Regions from separate parts of the Methylobacterium sp. E-046 genome, predicted to be linked through region 1. Evidence: riboswitches for the same ligand, from Rfam matches in the RefSeq annotation. Region 1 holds a riboswitch; each other region holds the start of a gene.
What was found. Region 1 has a riboswitch for cobalamin ahead of MKK82_RS19535 (TonB-dependent receptor). Riboswitches for the same ligand answer to the same signal wherever they lie in the genome.

Region 1 (6,060 bases):
ACGACCCTCCTGGTCGGCATCGATCCGGAGCGAGGCTACTTCGTCTCGCTTGATCCAGAGATGCACAACCCGACGAAATTCTTCATTCGCGTCGAGTTCAAGGACCATCATGCCGAGGCCATCCAGCACGCAGGCTGGCACGCCTGGGAGCGAGCGCATCACGGGCCGCTCGCAGAGCCGACCGAGGTGCTGATCGGCGGCGTTCGCGAGCGCATGCTCAATCTCGTTCGCTTCGAGCGCAGCGCCCACGGCTTGGCGCAAGGCGACCGTGAGTTGCTCGCGGAGCGTCACGAGCTGTTCTCGGAGGCCCCGTTGCCGGGCGAGCCGCCGGCAGCGGCCGAGATGGCTGCGCTGCACCCGCTTGCTGCGGAGTTCGAGCTGGCGCCCGATCAGATCCTAGAGCTGATCGCGGGCGCTCGCCGGCTCAAGATGGCAGTGCGCGGCTGGGTCGCGGAAGAGAAGCTACGCGACAGGCTAGCCGCCACCGTGGGTGTCACCGATTGCGAGCGGTTGGACGAGGAGGGAGGGCCTGATCTCAGGCTGCGCTGGCAGGGCGGCCCGCCTCTCACGATCGAGTGCAAGAACGTCCTTCGCAAGCGGAACGCTGCGGGCCTTGCGCGCATCGACTTCCAGCGAACGCGGGCCTCCAAGGCCGACCCCTGTTCGCGCTACTACACCCCAGGCGACTTCGACGTGGTGGCGGGCTGCCTCCACGCCGTGGAGGAGCGATGGGTCTTCCGTTACGTCCTGCCTCGACAACTCCCCGGGCACGCGAGATGCCCAGGACGGATTGGTAGCAATGTTGTGGTAGATACGCTGTGGAGCGATGATCCCGGCCCCGTGTTCGAGGCCGCCTACGGCAGAGTATGAGTGGCCGATGAGGACGCCTGTCGCGATCAGCCTGTTCAGCGGTGCCGGCGGCCTGGACCACGGGTTCGAGGCGGCCGGGTTCCGGATCGCGGCTGCGCTCGAAGTCGACCCCTGCTGCGCCGAGACCCTACGTGCGAGCCGGCCGTGGCCGGTGATCGAGCGGGACATCGCGGAGGTGCCTACAAGCGAGCTTCTTCGCGTCGCGGGCATCAAGATCGGACAGGCCGACGCCCTGATTGGGGGGCCGCCGTGCCAGCCGTTCAGCAAGGCCGGCTTCTGGGCGACTGGACAGGCGCGGCGTCTCGATGATCCGCGTGCTTCGACGCTTGGGCAGTATTTGCGGGTGCTCGCTGAGGCTCAGCCTCGCACCTTCCTCCTGGAGAACGTGGAAGGTCTCGGCTTCCGAGGCAAGGACGAGGGGCTGAAACTCATCACCGAGGCGCTGGCCTCTATCAATGCCGCCACCGGCTCCCGCTACTCGGCGTCCATGGCCGTGCTCAACGCCGCCGATTACGGCGTCCCGCAGCTAAGGCGGCGGCTCTTCATCGTGGGGGCTCGCAATGGCAGCAAGCTGCACTTCCCAGCGCCTACGCATGCCGATCCGACATCCCTCGATTGGGCCACCAATGGTCAACGGTGGCGAACGACATGGGACGCGCTCCACGACCTGCCTAACGACGACGATCCGGCATTGCAGATGAGGGGCAAATGGGCGGCTCTGATGCCCTCCATCCCTGAAGGTCAGAACTATCTCTGGCACACCGCGCGGGGAGGGGGCGAGCCGCTATTCGGGTGGAGGCGCCGGTACTGGTCCTTCCTTCTCAAGCTTGCCAAGGATCAGCCGTCCTGGACGCTCGCGGCGCAGCCCGGACCGGCGACCGGGCCTTTTCACTGGTCCGGCCGCAGGCTCTCGGCCCGCGAGATGGCTCGCCTTCAGACCTTCCCAGACGATGTGCTGATCACCGGCTCGCTCGCAGACGCCCAGCGACAGCTAGGCAACGCGGTGCCATCGCTACTGGCGGAGACTATTGCCCGGGCGATGCGCGAGCAGCTTCTGCGTCTTGCCGTGGAGACCGAAGAGCCAAGGCTGTCGGTGCGGGCGGCATCCGTGCCCACGCCTCCTCCGGCACGTGTCGCGAAGGTCCCGAAGGCCTATCATGCCCTGCGCGGCCAGCATGAAGCGCATCCGGGCACCGGCTTGGGCTACGGGGTGGCAGCTCGACTGCGAAGCTCAGGCAAGCTGATCGCAGCCGAATAGGAACGAGCTGAGCCGGGCGCGCGTGCTCTCGGGGTCTCGCAGCTCGCACTCCCACAGCACTAAAACGCGCCAGCCAAGAGCTTCGAGAGCCGAAATGGCATGCGCGTCTCGCTCGACATTTCGCGCAAGCTTGGGATGCCAGTAGGCCGATCGGGATCGAGGCAGGTTGGCATGTCGGCATCCCTGGTGCTGGTGCCAGAAGCAGCCATGCACCTGGATGGCCGCCCGATGGCGCGGCAGCACGATGTCCGGCGTGCCCGGAAGGTCCCGCCGATGCAGCCGGAAGCGGTACCCCATGCTGTGCAGGAGGCGGCGGACGATCAACTCGGGCTTGGTGTCCCGGCCCTTGTTGGCACGCATCACTTTTCGGGCGGCATCGGACGCGCCCTCGAATGTCTGGCTCAAGGCTGTGTCTCCCGGAGAAAGCCGGTCACTTCGACTATGTAGCCGAGGGTCTCGGTCATTCTCCTGCAACGAAGGCCCCCAGCCTGCCCGCGGTACAACGACCATCTCGTCTCCGCGGCGCGCCGTATCGATCAGCTCCGCGAGGTTGGCGCCCCGATTGGAGCTGGTTCACGCTGTTCCTGAAGGCAGATAGAAGCGGCAGCGTTCCGATAGGCCTCGAGGAATAGAGCTATTAGGCGGGGACGTGACCGCTCCGATTGGGTAAGCGCTGTGGAACAGCGCAGCCGGAATGCAGCCCAGAAGGCACACCTCACAAGAAGATGTCTCGTCGCGTTGACGAGGCATGAATTAATCACCTAGCGTAGCCGTGACGGTTCCCCTCGGGGATCAAAAGGGAACGCGGTGAAGGGCTTGCCCCGATGCCGCGGCTGCCCCCGCAACTGTGAGCGGCGAGCCCTTCACCACCACGTCACTGGGTCATCCCGGGAAGACGGTGCGAGGGCGACGACCCGCGAGCCAGGAGACCTGCCGTCAGCCGTGGTCACACGCGAACCGCGCCGGGCGGGGTGTCCTGGGGGGTGTCGAGACGGCCGTGCACTCACGCGGTCGGCGAGACTTCATTCGCGGTGACGTGCCACTGCCGTCGCCCGAGGTCCCGTGCCCTTCTGTCCCACCGCCCGAACGCTCTCGACCCTGTCGGGCGTGGGCCTCGCCGCCCTTGCGTCAGCTGCCGTAGCCCAGGACCGCTCCGCGCCGAGTGCGGCGATCACTGAGACGACGCTAGAGGAGATCTCGGTCACCTCCGAGACCGCCGCAGCTGCATCCCCCCAAGTCGGTCCGGCCGCCAGCGCGGGTTACGTAGGCGGCGTGACCGGCATCGGCGGGATCAGCACACCTGTGGCCTCCGCCAGTTCCGGCGTGATCACAGGCGCTCAGCTCAACAGCCGCCCGGTGACCCGGCCTGGCGAGGTGCTGGAAGCGGTGCCGGGCCTGATCGTCACGCAGCACTCCGGTGAGGGGAAGGCCAATCAGTTCTTCCTGCGCGGCTTCAACCTCGACCACGGCACCGACTTGGCCCTGTTCCTTGACGGCATGCCGCTCAACATGCGCACCAATGCCCATGCCCAGGGCTACGCCGACATCAACTTCCTGATCCCGGAACTCGTCGGCGCAGTGGAGTTCCACAAGGGGCCGTACTTCGTGCGCGACGGCGACTTCGCCTCGGCGGGCTCGGTGCGGATCGACTACCTCGACACGACCGCCAAGAACCTCGCCCTGACCTCGATCGGCTCGTTCGGCTACAAGCGGGCCCTGTCGATCACGACCGTGCCGCTCGGGGAAGGCAACCTCCTCCTGGCAGGCGAAGCCCAGGTCTACGATGGGCCCTGGGTGGTTCCGGACGCCCTGCGCAAGATCAACGGGGTCGCGCGCTACAGTCAGGGCACGCCGCTGGACGGCTTCTCGGTCACCGGCATGGCCTATGCGGCCCGCTGGACGGCCACCAACCAGATCCCCGAGCGGGCAGTCACCGAGGGGCTGATCGGCCGCTACGGTACGATCAACCCGACCGACGGCGGGGACACGTCGCGGTTCTCGCTCTCAGGCAAGTTCAGCGCGACAGACGGGACCGGCGTGACGCGAGCATCGGCCTACGTGATCCGGTCACAGCTTAATCTGTTCAACGACTTCACCTACTTCCTGAACGATCCGGTCAACGGCGACCAGTTCCACCAGCTCGACCAGCGCATCCTCGGCGGCGGCGAGGCCCTGCACATCTTCCAGGGCGACCTGTTCGGGCTGCCGATGGAGAACGAGATCGGCGTCCAGACCCGCACCGATAGCATCCGGGTCGGCCTGTTCAACACCACGAACCGGCAGTACCGCTCCGGCGTGCTGGACGACCGCGTGCTCGAGACGAGCGGCGCGTTCTACTTCGACAACCGGGTGCGCTGGACCGAGTGGCTGCGCACCAGCCTCGGTTTCCGCGCCGACGGCTACTACGCCAGCGTCGCCTCTGACACGCCGGCCAACTCGGGCAAGGCGCGCGACGGCATCGTCAACCCGAAGCTCGGCCTCGTTCTCGGGCCCTGGTTCGACACCGAATTCTACGTGAACTACGGCGGCGGCTTTCACTCAAACGACGTGCGCGGTGTGACCGCCACGGTCGATCCGCAGAGCGCGCTGTTCAACACCACCCGCTCGCCCTTCCTGGTGCCGTCTACGGGCTACGAGGTGGGTATCCGCAACCGCTCGATCGCCGGACTGGAGACGAGCCTCGCCCTGTTCCGGCTTGACTTCGCTTCGGAGAACCTGTTCCAGGGGGATACCGGCACGACCGAACCGAGCCGGCCGACCCGGCGCTTCGGCGTCGAGTGGACGAACCGCTACGCGGTGACGCCCTGGCTCTCGCTGGAGGGCGATCTAACCATCACCAACGCCCGCTTCTCGGACTACGACCCGGTAGGTAACCGGGTGCCGGAGGCGCCCACGACGATCGCCTCGGCCGGCGTCACCTTCGGCGAGCCGCTGGGGTGGTTCGGATCGTTGCGGCTGCGCTATTTCGGGCCGCGGCCGCTCATCGAGGATAACTCGATCCGCTCAAAGGCGACCGCGCTCTTCAACGGTCGCGTCGGGTACAACTTTGAGAGCGGGGTCAGCGTCTCGCTGGACGTGCTGAACCTGACCAACAGCAAGTCGGACCAGATCACCTACGCGTATGTCTCGCGGCTGCCCGGCGAGCCCACCGAGGGCCTGATCGACCGGGTGTTCCACCCCGTCGAGCCCACGGCGGTGCGCCTGACCATCGCCGGGAAGTTCTGATGTGGCGATCGCTGTCAGAACCTGTGCTGAACGATCCGGGCCCGTACGCGACGCTGGGCCTGAGCGGCGATGTCGTCCACCGCGAGCGCTGCGGTGACGCTGGCCGGCGCGCTGCGGCTGACCGGGCACGGCGCTATGTCGTCGATATGGAACCGCTACTGAGAGAGATCATACGCGATCGGGGTCGCACCGCTCGCGCCGTCGCGACGGAGTTGACGCGCCGCGCCGTGCGCAAACCGCGCGGCGGGGTGATTTGGACATCGGCGGATGCGCAGAGACTTCTGCGCCGATCGATTGTCGGCAGACAGGCACATCGTCCTGATAGGCGGAAGTGTGATCAGGCGGTGTCCTGACGCCACGGCGCGCCGTCTTCGGATGGATGAGGGTCGGTATCGATGCGATTGTCCCACCCGATGGCACGACCTCCCGCGTCGTGCGACGCCGCATCGCGGGGCTGTGCCGAGAGGACGAAGGCCGGAACGCCGCCCGGATAAGGTTCGGAGCGGAAAAGATGCTGCCACGAACTTATGCCGTCGAACCCGGTATCGTGCAGGAGGCGTCTGGCGTCAGCCTCGGAAAGGCCGGCATGAAGTGGGAGCCGTGCAGCGACATCCGGCGTGTAGTCGGAGCGGTCGTCGGGCGCGTGGGACCATAGGCCATCCGAGACGACGACCCGACCGCCCAGTCGCAGAGCTCGCCGCGCCACC
Region 2 (6,060 bases), on a different contig from region 1:
GCCCCGACAGGTCGCTGTCGGTGAAGGACAGCACCACGAGATCGCCGGGCTCCTGCCCGAGATCCACGGCGGCCTCGCCCTCGTCGAGGGAGACCGAGTCGATGCGCACGAGATGCATCGCGGCGGCCTCTCAGGGTGAGTTCGAACGGGCGCGCGCGCCGGACGTCATCCCGCGAGCGCCGCGGCGACCGCGTCCCGGTCGAAGCCCTTCAGGCCGATCACCACGAGCGTTCCGTCGCGGGGCTCGCCCGGCCGCCAGGGCCGGTCGAAATGGTGGGCGACCCGGCGTCCGACACCCTGCACCACCAGGCGCATCGCCTTGCCCTCGACCTCGGCGAAACCCTTGATGCGCAGCACGCCGTCCGTCTCGGCCGCCTTCTCGACCCGGGCCGCGAGGTCGCCGGCGGTGACCGCCGGCCGGACCGGCAACGCCACGGTCTCGAAGTCGTCGTGGTCGTGGTCCTCGTCCGCGCCGTGATGCGAGGGGCGGGCGTCGAGATCGTCCTCGGCCGCCGCGCCGAGGCCCAGCAGCACGCGCGGGTCGATGACGCCGTTCTCGGTCTCCACCACCTTCACGGCGCGCGGCAGCTGCTTCTCCACCTCGGCTCGGACCCGGGCGCGGGTCGCGGCATCGATCAGGTCGGCCTTGTTGAGCACCACCAGATCGGCGCAGAGGAGCTGGTCCTCGAACACCTCCTCCAGCGGATTGTCGTGATCCACCGACTGATCGGCCGCTCGCTGGGCGGCCAGGGCCTCCGGATCCTCCGCGAAGGCCCCCGAGGCCACCGCCGGGCCGTCCACCACGGCGACGACCCCGTCCACGGTCACCCGCGAGCGGATCGCCGGCCACTGGAACGCCTGGACGAGGGGCTTGGGCAGGGCGAGACCGGACGTCTCGATCAGGATGTGCTCCGGCGGCTCGGCGCGGGCGAGCAGCGTCTCCAGGGCGGGCACGAAGTCGTCCGCCACCGTGCAGCAGATGCAGCCGTTCGGCAGCTCGACGATGGAATCCTCCGTGCAGCCCTCGACGCCGCAGGTGGCCAGGAACGACTTGTCGAAGCCGACATCGCCGAACTCGTTGACCAGGATGGCGAGGCGACGGCCCTTCGCGTTCTCGACGACGTGGCGCACGAGGGTCGTCTTGCCGGCCCCCAGGAAGCCCGTGACGATGGTGCAGGGGATCTTGGACACGATGGTCATTCGGCGGCCTCCAGGGTGCCGGCCGGAAGCGGGCGAGGTTCGGGGAAGGGTGGGATGCGGGCGACCACGCCCTTGCGGAACTCGGCCGGCCGGTTGCGCCAGGGCACGATGCCGTCCGAGGTCGTCGCGTAGGCGGCTACCCCGGCCAGGATGGTCTCGGCCGAGAGGGCCGGGTCCATGTCGCCGTACACGTAGGTCCAGCGCTCGGCCGAGGCCACGGCCACGGTGCAGGGGCGCTTGCAGACCGACAGACACTCCACGGGCTCGATCCGCAGGTGCGGATCAGCGCCGGCCCGGGCCCGCAGCGCATCGAGGAGGCGGCTCCCGGCGCGGGGTCCGTCCGGGTCGTCGCCCTCGCGGCGGCAGGTCGTGCAGACGTACAGGACGGTCTCAGGCACGGGCCGCACCCCGCGCCGCGTCGCGCGCCAAAGCGTGCCACGCCCAGCCGAATCCCAGGCCGATCATCACCCAGAGCACGAAGCCGATCGCCAGGGATCGCGACGCGAACTGCGCGGCGAGAGCCGCAGGAAGCTCGGAGGTCCCGGCCGGGGCCTGCGGCGCGCCGACCATGTGGGGGATGATCATCAGGATGAGGCCACCCAGGATGGCGATGAACGAGCGGCGGATCGCGATCAGGTAGAGGCCCATTCCAGTTGCCGCCGCGGTCATCACCCACCATGCCTGGCGGGCCGCCAGGGGGGCCGCCTCGCTGCCGGGCAGTTCCGGCGGCAGGCCGAGACCCGGTGCCAGAGCGACGCTGGCGAAGCCCGCGATCGCGAAGGCGAGGCAGGTCCGCGCCGTCGGCTCGCGCCCGCAGGCGAGCATCACCGCGCCGAGCAACAGGGCGTAGCCGACCCCTCCGACCAGGGTCGCGAGTGCGGTGAACGCCATCCGCGGCAGACCGGCACCGGGCTGCCATTCCGGGGCGGCGCGATCCGGCCCGGCCTTATCGGCATCGGAATGATCGTGACCGGAATGAGCCAGCACGATCGGCAACGTCTTGGCTGCCTGATGCGAGGGCTCCGCCCGCTCGTAGCGCTCGGCCGCGAGGATCAGCGGCAAGGTCAGCGTGAGTTCGAGGCCCGTCACGACGATGGCCGCGATGAAGCCGGCAGCCAGCGCCGCCGACAGAAGCCGGATGATCATCCCTTGTGTCAGGGCGTCAGTGGCAGGGGAAGTTCTGGGTGTGCCGGAAGTCGTGCGCCGCGTTGTGGAGCGCGATCGCCGGCGAGAAGCCCGCCATGAACAGCAGGCCGAGGCCGAGGAACGCCGCGAGTGCCACGGCGACGGGTCGCTCGGCCGAGCGGGTGCCGAGTGCGGCGGGGGCGAGGGTCGAAGTGGTCATCAGCGTGTCTCTCCAGCCGCCCCACCGGCGGCATTGCGGGATCCTGGCGTGACGGCAGGTCTCCTGGCTCGCGGCTCTGCGCGCCGGCCGCCTTCCCGGATCGCTCCGGTGGCTCTCTGGCAGGCACTCGCCGCTCACAGTTGCGGGGGCAGCCGCGGATTTGAGGCTTACGCCCCTCACCGCATTCCCTTTTCACCCCGTCGCCGGGGCACCGTCACGGGCCCTTTGTAGACGCTACGGCGTCCCCGCACAACGGATCGGCGGCCGGTGGGATCCGAATCTCGTCGCCATCCTCCGAGCGGCGCCGCCCGACCCGCGATCCTGCCGCGCGGGATGCGGGTCGGGTGAGACTTTCGGCTGTCGTGCGGAGGCGGCGGCGCGTCGAACGGCCTGCTCGCGGAACGGCCCTTCCCGGCGGGTCCGGCCTAGTGCCGCTCCGCCGGGGCTTGCCAGGGGACTTGCGAAGGGGCTTGCGAAGGCGCTTCCGAGGACCCGACATCGCGCGCCTTCACGGCCTCGGAGAAGAGACGCTCGACATCCGTCCTGAACGCCGCCCGCGAATCGGGGCGGGTGTAGAACATGTGCCCGCCCGGATAGACCGCGAGGCTCAGGCGACCCGCCGCGTAGGCGGGGACCTGCGCCAGCAGAAGCTTCGAGGCGTAGTAGGGCGTCACGAGGTCGGTGAAGCCGTGCACCACGAGGACCCGCAGCCGACCGTCCAGGGCGAGGGCTCCCTTCAGGTTGGACAGCACCTCCGGGGCTTGCCGGCCGGAGCCCCAGCTCCAGCCGCGGTTCACGGCTGAGTTGAGCAGCTCGTAGCGCACGTTGGGCACGGGCCATTTCAGCGTGCGTGCGTAGAGGTCGATCATGGCGCTGGTCAGCGGAGCCTGGAGCGCCGTGAGTTGCGGGTCCTCGAAGCTCGACTGCGCGGCATCCGGGTTCGGATCCCAGCCGGTGATCCCGGTATCATAGGCGCTGGTCACCCTCCCGTCGGCGCGGTCGACCTCGCGCTGGACGCTGCGGGTCGTGAGCCGCGCCGCCTGGGCGCGCACCAGGGCGGCGTCGAGGCCGACGAGGGGCGCGACCCTGTCGGTCATCCGCGCGACGGCCTGTGCGTCACTCGGACCTTTCAGCAGATCCGCGAAGTAGGGGCCCGACGCGTAGGACTCCGCGTCCGCCAGCAGGGCCGGCGTCGGCACTTGGCCGGTCCGCTCCAGCGCTCCGGCGGCGAGGGAGGGCAGCTTCAGCACGTAGCCCCAGGGATTGGCGCGGGGCGTTTCCAGCCAGCCGAAATCCAGCACCGGCGACAGCAGCACCAGCCCGGACAGGCCGACGCCGACATCCTCCTGCAGTTTCTCGGCGATCAGCGGACCCCGGAAGCCGCCGTAGCTCTCGCCGACGAAGAATTTCGGGCTCGCCATGCGGTCGTTGACGCGCAGGTAGCGTGCGATGACCGCCGCGAGCGTCGACGCGTCGGACTCGATCGACCAGTAGGCCTTGCCGTTGCCGTCGGCCGCGCGGCTGTAACCCGTCCCGACCGGATCGATGAAGACGAGGTCGGTGAAGCCCAGCCACGTGCCGTCGTTGGGGGTGAGCGCCACCGGCTGCGACGGGCTGATGCTGGCCGTGCCGACGGGCAGCCGCCACGGGCCGATCGCCCCGATGTTCAGGTAGGCCGAGGCCGCGCCTGGCCCGCCGTTGACCGCGAAGGTCACGGGCCTTTCGCGGCCGGCTTCCGGCGCCACCGTGTAGGCCACGTAGGCGATCTCGGCCTGCAGCTTGCCGGCCTCGTCGACGAGGGGCAGGCTGCCGGCGGTAGCGGTGACCGCGAGGGTCCGGCCGTCCGGCAGGGGCAGGCTGTGCTTCGTGGTCGAATCGGGCGGCAGGCGCCGCCCCTCCGGACCGCGCGGCGCCGGCCGCGCCTCCGCCTGACCATGCGGCGCGTCCTGCGCGCGGACCGGCAAGGGGGCCGCGACCGTCAGGGACAGGGCGAGCGCAGCGCGCGCGAATCTCGTCGGGGTCACCATCACGCCTTCTTGTTCCAGCGCCCGGACTCGTCCTGCTGCCAGTAGGCGACTGCGTGGCCCGCGTCCTTGGCCTGCTTCCACTGCTCGCGGGCGCGCAGGAGAGCGTCCTGATCGGTGCCGTCGAACAGGATGCAGATCCGCGCGTATCCGCCGGCGTCCGGCGGCAGGTCGGCGCCCTCGACGAGGAAGCGGATCGAGGCGGCGTTCGGGTTCACGTCCCGCAGGGTCAGCACCACGGGCTGGCTCCCCGCATCCGGCTCACGGTCCGTGCCGTGCGGCAGGAAGCTTTCGTCGGAATAGGTCCAGAGGTGGTCGTCCAGCGCCTGGAGACGCTCCTCGCTCGCGGCCTGGATCGCGGCCTGCCAGCCGCGCTCGAGGGAGCGCTCGACGAGATTCGGCAGCACCTTCTCCAGGGGCTGCCGCTGCATGTGGTAGAAGAGGATCTCTGTCACGGCCCGGTGCATATAGGGTGCGGAGCCGCGGGGCGAGGAGCGGCGCGCCGCCGCGCCCTGATGCCCGTCAGACTAGGCGGCTCTGCTCGATCGCCGCGCCGACGAAACCCTTGAACAGCGGGTGCGGCTCGAAGGGGCGCGACTTCAGCTCCGGGTGAAATTGCACGCCGATGAACCACGGATGCCCGACATGCTCGACCGTCTCGGGCAGCAGTCCGTCCGGCGAGACGCCGGAGAAGCGCAGGCCCTTCGACTCTAGCCGTTCGCGATAGGCCATGTTGACCTCGTAGCGATGGCGGTGACGCTCCGAGATGTGCTCGGACCCGTAGATCTGGGCGATCTTCGATTCGGGATCGAGCTTCGCCTCGTAGGCGCCGAGCCGCATCGTGCCGCCGAGGTCCCCGGCCGCGGCGCGGCGCTCCAGCTCGTTGCCGCGCAGCCACTCGGTGAGCAGGCCGACCACCGGCTCGGACGTGGCGCCGAACTCGGTCGAATTGGCGTTCGGCATCCCGGCGAGCGACCGGGCCGCCTCGATCACCGCCATCTGCATGCCGAAGCAGATGCCGAGATAGGGGATCCGCTTCTCGCGGGCGTAGCGCGCCGCGCGGATCTTGCCCTCGGCGCCGCGCTGGCCGAACCCGCCCGGGACCAGGATGCCGTTGAGGCCCTCCAGGAACGGCGCCGGGTCCTCGCGCTCGAACACCTCGGCCTCGATCCACTCGAGGTTGACCTTCACCCGGTGGCTGATGCCCCCGTGGGTCAGCGCCTCGGTCAGCGACTTGTAGGCGTCCTTCAGCCCCGTGTACTTGCCCACGATGGCGATGGAGACCTCGCCCTCCGGATTGCGGACGCGCTCGGCGATGGTCCGCCAGCGGCCGAGATCCGGCTCCTCGCCGTGCTCCAGGCCGAAATGGCCGAGCACCTCCCGGTCGAGGCCGGCGGTCCGGTAGGAGAGCGGCACCTCGTAGATCGAGGCCACGTCGCGCGCCTCGATCACGGCGGTCTCGCGGACGTTGCAGAACAGCGCCAGCTTGCG
Region 3 (6,060 bases), on a different contig from region 1:
CCGCGCATCCCGCCCTACCGGGTCGGCGGCGGCGTCTATCTGCGGGCCGACGGGTGGTTCGCGCGGGTGAACCTGCTCCACGCCTTCAGCCACGACGCGACCGCGGTGTACGAGACGCCGACCCCCGGCTACGACGATTTGCGCGCCGAGTTGAGCTACACCAAGGCGGTCGATCCCGCCGTCTACGGGGCGAGCGCGATCACCCTCGGGGTCCAGGGACGCAACCTCCTGAACGACGACATCCGCAATTCGACGTCGTTCAAGAAGGACGAGATCCTGCTGCCCGGACGGAACGTGCGGCTGTTCCTGACGGCACGGTTCTGAGAGCCTGCCCTCTCGCTGTCGGTGCTCATCCGACCCGCGCCTCGTCCTGGGGGGCGGGCGCGCAGCCTTCGCCGCGAAGGCGGCCTTTAGCCGGCTATGGGACTCCTGGAGGGCTCCGTCGAGGCCTGCTGTCGCGGGCGCCTCACCATGAGTGGCGTCGATTGGTTGTCCCGGTGTCGACGGCGTCGTCGCTTCGCTCCTGTCGGGATGACGAGAAGGAGCATCAAGCAGACAGGCTGCGGCGCAGCCTACGCCAGTCCGCGACGATGCCCGTCACGGCGATCCCGGTTGCCAGGAGGTTCAGGATCCACTGGGCCGCGTCGTGCAGCCGACGATTGCCGGTAAGCCCGGGCAGGTCGAGGCGGTGCGCGGCGTCGAACAGCCATCGGTTGATCCGGCCCGAGCGATCCAGGCGCTGGAGGATGGTTCCGTCCCGGGGATCGACATGAAGCCAGGTGGAGGAAGGATCTCCGAACTGCAGGCGCAGCACCGGAAGCGGTCGCGGATCGGAACCGTGCGGGTACCAGTACAGATCATAGGCGGTCAGCTGCTCCGCCGTTCGCAATCCTCCGCCGGGCAGGGCCGCGCCGGCGGCCTGCACGATCGCCGCTGCATCGAGGATCGAGCCGTCATCCGCGCGGTGCGCCGAGAGGCCAGCCGCGCCCTCGGCGACGATCCACCAGGCCCCGCCGATGGCGGCGAAGCGCAGCACCCGGGTCCCCGGTTCGGCGAAGCCGCGCAGGGTCCCGGCGTTCAGGCCGAAGACTGGCGGCGCGCCGGCATAGGCGGCGCGGATCTCGGCGGGCGCGGCGCTGGATGCGAACCACCGGTTCGGGTTCATCGAGATCCAGCCGCTGAGGATGAACGTGCAGAGCCCGATCCCGCCCGCGAGGCCGAACAGGTGGTGCCAGCGGGCGAGCCCGCGATACGGCGTCACGGTCCCGCCCGCGTAGCGGCGCCGAAGGCGCAGGCGCCAGATCCCGATCGCGAGGCCGCTCAGCGCCCCCAGGGCGGCGAAGCCGGACAGCCACAGCAAGACCGTCCGCCACAGCTCCGCCCGGGCACGTAGCGGCGTGAGATAGATCCAGTGCGCAACGGCGCCCACCCAGTTCCAGGCCCGCTCGAACCGCGTCGTGTCGAGGGCGATCTCGCCGGTGACCTGCGAGACGTAGAGTTCGGTCCCCGCCGCGTCGCCGAGGGCGACCTTCCGGAAGGGCCGCAGCGGGTCGTACCGGGCCGTGACGGTCCACTGGTCGCGGACGACCGGCTCCAACCGCGCGTTCGGGAACCCCTCGGCCGCGAGACGCAGTGCGTCTTCGGGCGGCAGCGGGCCGAGCCGCCCGCCGGTCCGCGCCGACACCGTCGCTCGGGCGCCGTCGCGGCCGGCGATCCGGTACACGGGCTCCGCGCCCTGCATCTCCAGGGCGAAGTCGGTAGGCGTGCCGGTAAGCCCACTGGCGCGGAGCGCGTCGCCGGGCGCCACGGCGACCTGATCCCACGCGATCGGGGCGAGCCGCGCCGCGCGCTCGGCCGCGGTCAGCGTCGGGAACGGCACGTAGAGCATCACCAGCCCGGAACCGATCCACGAAGCGAAGAACAGCCCCGCGGCGATCCCGGCCCAGCGGTGGAACAGCAGCAGCCAGCGTCGTCCTGCCTTGCCGAGCCGCCGCCGCAGGCTCACCACGTCACCGTGTAGGCGACCTCGACCGAGCGGGGGCGCCCGAGGAGCCAGTTGGTCCCGATCCCGTTCACGGCGTTGCCGCTGATCGCGTAGACCTTGTCGAACAGGTTGTAGACCCGCAGGGACAGGCGCGACTCCGCCGTGACCTGATGGTCGAGAACCGCATTGATGAGGTTGTAGGCCGGGCGCCGCGCCGTGTTGCCGAAGTCGCTGTAGACCTGTCCCACGTTCTGGAGCCCGATCCGCGCAGTCCAGTCGCGGTGGATGTCCCAGGTCAACCAGAGATTGGCCACGCGCTCGGGCACGTCGATGGGCTGGTTGCCGACATAGGAGACGGTGGTGCCGTTCACGCTCTGGTCGAACCGGTCGTACTGCGCGTGCAGCAGCGCGAGGTTGCCGTCCAGCCGCCAGCCCGGAGCAAAGCGCCAGCCCAAGGCCAGCTCGAATCCCTGCGAGGACTGGCTCCCCACCTGCGTGGACAGCGTCGGCTGGCCGGGGATTGCCGAGATCAGGTTGTCCTTGACGATCCGGTAGCCCGCGATGGTCCATTCCACGGCACCGTCGAAGGCAAGACCCTTGGCGCCGATCTCGACCTGATCGCCTGTGGCGAGCTTGAAGCCCGCCAGCGACTGGTTCAGCGTGATCAGGCTGTTCACCGGGTCGGTGGCGAAGCTGTACTGGGCGTAGAGCGCGCTGTCCGGCGTCGGGTTGTAGACGAGGCCGAAGCGGTAGCCCAGCGCCCGGTAGGTCTTCTCGAATCGCGATCTCGTCTGCAGGTCCTCCCGATTCAGCGTCGGCACGTCGAGGCGCACGCCGGTGAGGAACGAGAGCTTGTCCGACAGGATCAGACGGTCCTCCGCGAAGACCGAGGCCTGGCTCGTCTGCGTTGCGTAGGCAGGCCGCGCCCGGCCGTTCTGCGGGAAGACGCCCGGATCGTAGCCTACGAGGGGCACGCTGGTGGTCTGGTCAAAGTAGAAGTTGTTGGTGTGCCGGAAGTCGATGTGGTTCACGTCGAACCCGGCCACGAACTGGTTGGGCAGGCCGAACAGGCTGCCCCGGAACGTCGCGTCGAGCCGATCCCCGACCTGCTCCTGGCTGTGGTAGATCTCCAGGTAGTCGCCCCGGTTCACGAGTCCGGTGCCGCGGTTGTAGCTGTACTGCTCGACGTCGAGCCAGTGGCGCCGGCTGGTGAGCCGGTAGGCGGTGTTGCGGATCGTCATGTCGGCCGAGGGGGACCATTCGGTCTTGATCTGGGTCCAGTTGTCGGCCCAGGTGATCTTCGCGTCGCGGACGTTGTAGTTGTTGAACCGGATCAGATCCGGGATCCGTCCCTCGACCAGCGGCGTGCCCCAGTAGCGGGCGGGCTCCTGGTAGCCGAGATCGTGGCTCAGGGTGATGGCGAGGTTCGGGCTCGGCTGGAACAGGAGGGCGGCCGAGACCGCGAGGTTGCGAAAATCGCCCTCCGGCCGGATCCAACCGTCGGCGCGGTTGCCGCTGACGTTGAGGCGATACGCGAAGGTGTCGCCGAACTCGGCTTGCCCGATCGGACTGCCGGAATCGAGGGCGAGGCGCGCGACGCCGTCGGTGCCCACCACCGCGCGGGCGGTGTTGATCGGAACGAAGACCGGCTTCTTCGGGACCACGTTGATGACGCCGCCGATGGCGCCGTCGCCGTAGAGCACCGAGGACGGCCCGCGCAGCACCTCGATTCGCTCGACGTTCCACGTGTCGAACGGGAAGGTCACGGTGTTGGCGCCGACGTAGAAGCGCGTGCCGTCGTAGAGCTGCTGGATCGAGTTCGGGCCAGCGAAGCCGCGGGACGTGAACGCGCCGTTGCCGTTGCCGGGCGCCGCGATGGTGGTGATGCCGGTGGCGTCCTGGGTCACAGCGTCGGCGATCGTGTCCTGGCCGCGCAGCCGCGCGGTCTCGCCGGACACGATATCGAGGCTGGCCGGGGTCTCCAGCGGCGTCAGGCCGACACGGCTCGCAGTCCGGTCGGGCGTGCGCAGGTTGAGGCCGTTCGGCGGAAGGCGGCTCGGATCGCCGCCTGCACCCGCGACGGACAGTTCATCCAAGGTGACGGTCTCCTGAGCGGCGGTCGGACTGGCGAGGAGCGCGAGGAGAAAGCCGCAGAGCGGCGCCGTCCCGGTGAGTCTGGGGCGATGGGGCGATGAAGGCATGAGGGAAGCGGTCCGTGCGCGGCGCGCGCCGGCCCCCAAGTCTAAAAGCAGTGTAATAACATTGCAATTCAACGTCCACTCGGTGACGGCGCCGAAACGCGTGCGCGGCGGCCCGATGTCGGATTCGGGGAGTTCGAGAGGACGGAGACGGACATCGGGAACGGTGTCGCGGGCGCGCTTGCTGTGGCACGTCACCGCGAACGAGGCCTCGGCGACCGCCTCCCCTCGGGATTGACGGTGCCTCGACACCCGCCAGGACACCCCGCCCGGCGCGTTTCGCGTGTGACCACGGCTGACGGCAGGTCTCCTGGCTCGCGGGTCGCCGCCCTCGCACCGTCTTCCCGGGGTGACCCAGTGACGTGGTGGTGAAGGGCTCGCCGCTTACAGTTGCGGGGGCAGCCGCGGCTTCGGGGCGAACCCCTCACCGCGTTCCCTTTTGATCCCCAAGGGGAACCGTCGGCCGACAGCTTGGCCGTAGCGCGCCTGGGCGTCAACCGCGTGTCCGAAGGTTGCCGTGAATCGACGCGGGCGGTGCTCCGTTGCGGCTCCGGCGGGGACGCGGTGATCGGTTCGAAATATGGGTTGGAGCCCCTCTTGCGGGGATCCGCTTGGAGGCCCGAGCCTGCCCCGGCGCTACAATAGCTTGTCGGTGGCCGAGATCCGTGCCGATGACGGACAGCCCAAGGTTTTCCGGCTCCTCGGGAGCAGCGTCGCGTTCGCCGTAAGCGCCCGGAACGGCCTGATCCACGCGTTTTCAGGGGAACTCGGCATCAGGGTCTCGGTCTTCGGCGGCCCGCGCGTGGGGCGAATGACGTCGCGTACGAGGGGCTGGTCGGGCACGAGGTCCTCTTCCTGTTCCCGGTCGCCCTGCCGGCCGGTCGGCTCGACGGACAGGATCGCTTCGTTGGGACTCTGAGCCCTGATGGGCCCGCGTGGAGGGCCGCCTTTGCCGCTGCGCGCGGGCGATGCTACAGCCGGTCGATCCCATCGGTCCGGACGTCCGCGACGCCGCGGCCCATGCGCGCGGACGCCCCGTCCGCAGCGGAGACGGGTGCCGGCGGAAACATGACGACACGACCTCCCAAAAGCGGCGGGCCGAGGGGGCGCAAGCCTCAGGCCGGCAAATCCAACGCAGGTCCGTTCAAGGCCGGCAAGTTCGGCGCCGGCAACGGCTACGCCGACGGCCGCGCCCGCACGGGCCCCCGCACCAGCGCCCGGGATGCCGCCGAGCGCGCCGCCCGCAACCGCGGCGACGATGCCGGGGCGCGCGACCCGTGGGGGGCCGGCCAGGCACCGGCGGCCGCTGCACCGGCGCGGCCCCCGAAGGCGCGCACCGCGCCGGCGTCGACACGCCGGGACGCGCCTCCGCCCCGCCGTACGGCCGCGCCCGCACCAGGCCGGCCCCCGGCCAAGCGCGCGGAGGCCTCGGCCCCCGCGCCGGCGCCCGCAGCCGCCCCGACACGCCGCGAGCAGCGCGCCGCCGCCTCCGCGACCCTCGCGTCCGGGGTACAGACTTTGACGGTGGAGCCGGACGAGGCCGGGATGCGGATCGACCGCTTCCTCACGGCCCGCTTCCCGCTCCTGCCCTTCACCCGCGTGCAAACCATCGTGCGCAAGGGTGAGTTGCGGGTCGACGGCAAGCGCGCCAAGCCGAACGACCGGCTGGAGCCGGGCATGAGCGTGCGCGTGCCGCCGCTGCGCCTTGAGCAGCCCACCGAGCGCCCGCGCAGCGCCGCCCGCGAGCAGGACGACGCGGAGTTCATCCGCTCGCTGATCCTCTACGAGGACGCGGACATGATGATCCTCAACAAGCCCTTCGGACTCGCGGTCCAGGGCGGGTCGGGGACGGTCCGGCACGTGGACGGCCTGCTCGCC

Region 2: it holds a riboswitch for cobalamin, as region 1 does, so the genes downstream of both, MKK82_RS07605 (CbtB-domain containing protein) here and MKK82_RS19535 (TonB-dependent receptor) in region 1, are expected to answer to the same signal.
Region 3: it holds a riboswitch for cobalamin, as region 1 does, so the genes downstream of both, MKK82_RS17250 (TonB-dependent receptor) here and MKK82_RS19535 (TonB-dependent receptor) in region 1, are expected to answer to the same signal.

Annotation. Positions count from the first base shown of each region.
Region 1 covers NZ_JAKSYP010000183.1:254,547-260,606, forward strand. Annotated here, with positions in the region: gene MKK82_RS19520 (hypothetical protein) at 1-870, shown strand, start outside; gene MKK82_RS19525 (DNA cytosine methyltransferase) at 878-2,128, shown strand; gene MKK82_RS19530 (very short patch repair endonuclease) at 2,102-2,533, opposite strand; cobalamin riboswitch at 2,888-3,081, shown strand; gene MKK82_RS19535 (TonB-dependent receptor) at 3,323-5,353, shown strand; gene MKK82_RS19540 (class I SAM-dependent methyltransferase) at 5,691-6,060, opposite strand, start outside.
Region 2 covers NZ_JAKSYP010000090.1:68,613-74,672, reverse strand. Annotated here, with positions in the region: gene cobN (cobaltochelatase subunit CobN) at 1-118, opposite strand, end outside; gene cobW (cobalamin biosynthesis protein CobW) at 166-1,200, opposite strand; gene MKK82_RS07615 (DUF1636 family protein) at 1,197-1,598, opposite strand; gene MKK82_RS07610 (CbtA family protein) at 1,591-2,346, opposite strand; gene MKK82_RS07605 (CbtB-domain containing protein) at 2,363-2,545, opposite strand; cobalamin riboswitch at 2,581-2,776, opposite strand; gene MKK82_RS07600 (S10 family peptidase) at 2,971-4,572, opposite strand; gene MKK82_RS07595 (DNA polymerase III subunit chi) at 4,572-5,024, opposite strand; gene MKK82_RS07590 (CTP synthase) at 5,092-6,060, opposite strand, start outside.
Region 3 covers NZ_JAKSYP010000176.1:65,600-71,659, forward strand. Annotated here, with positions in the region: gene MKK82_RS17240 (TonB-dependent receptor) at 1-324, shown strand, start outside; gene MKK82_RS17245 (PepSY domain-containing protein) at 548-2,008, opposite strand; gene MKK82_RS17250 (TonB-dependent receptor) at 2,002-4,185, opposite strand; cobalamin riboswitch at 4,465-4,658, opposite strand; gene MKK82_RS17255 (RluA family pseudouridine synthase) at 5,251-6,060, shown strand, end outside.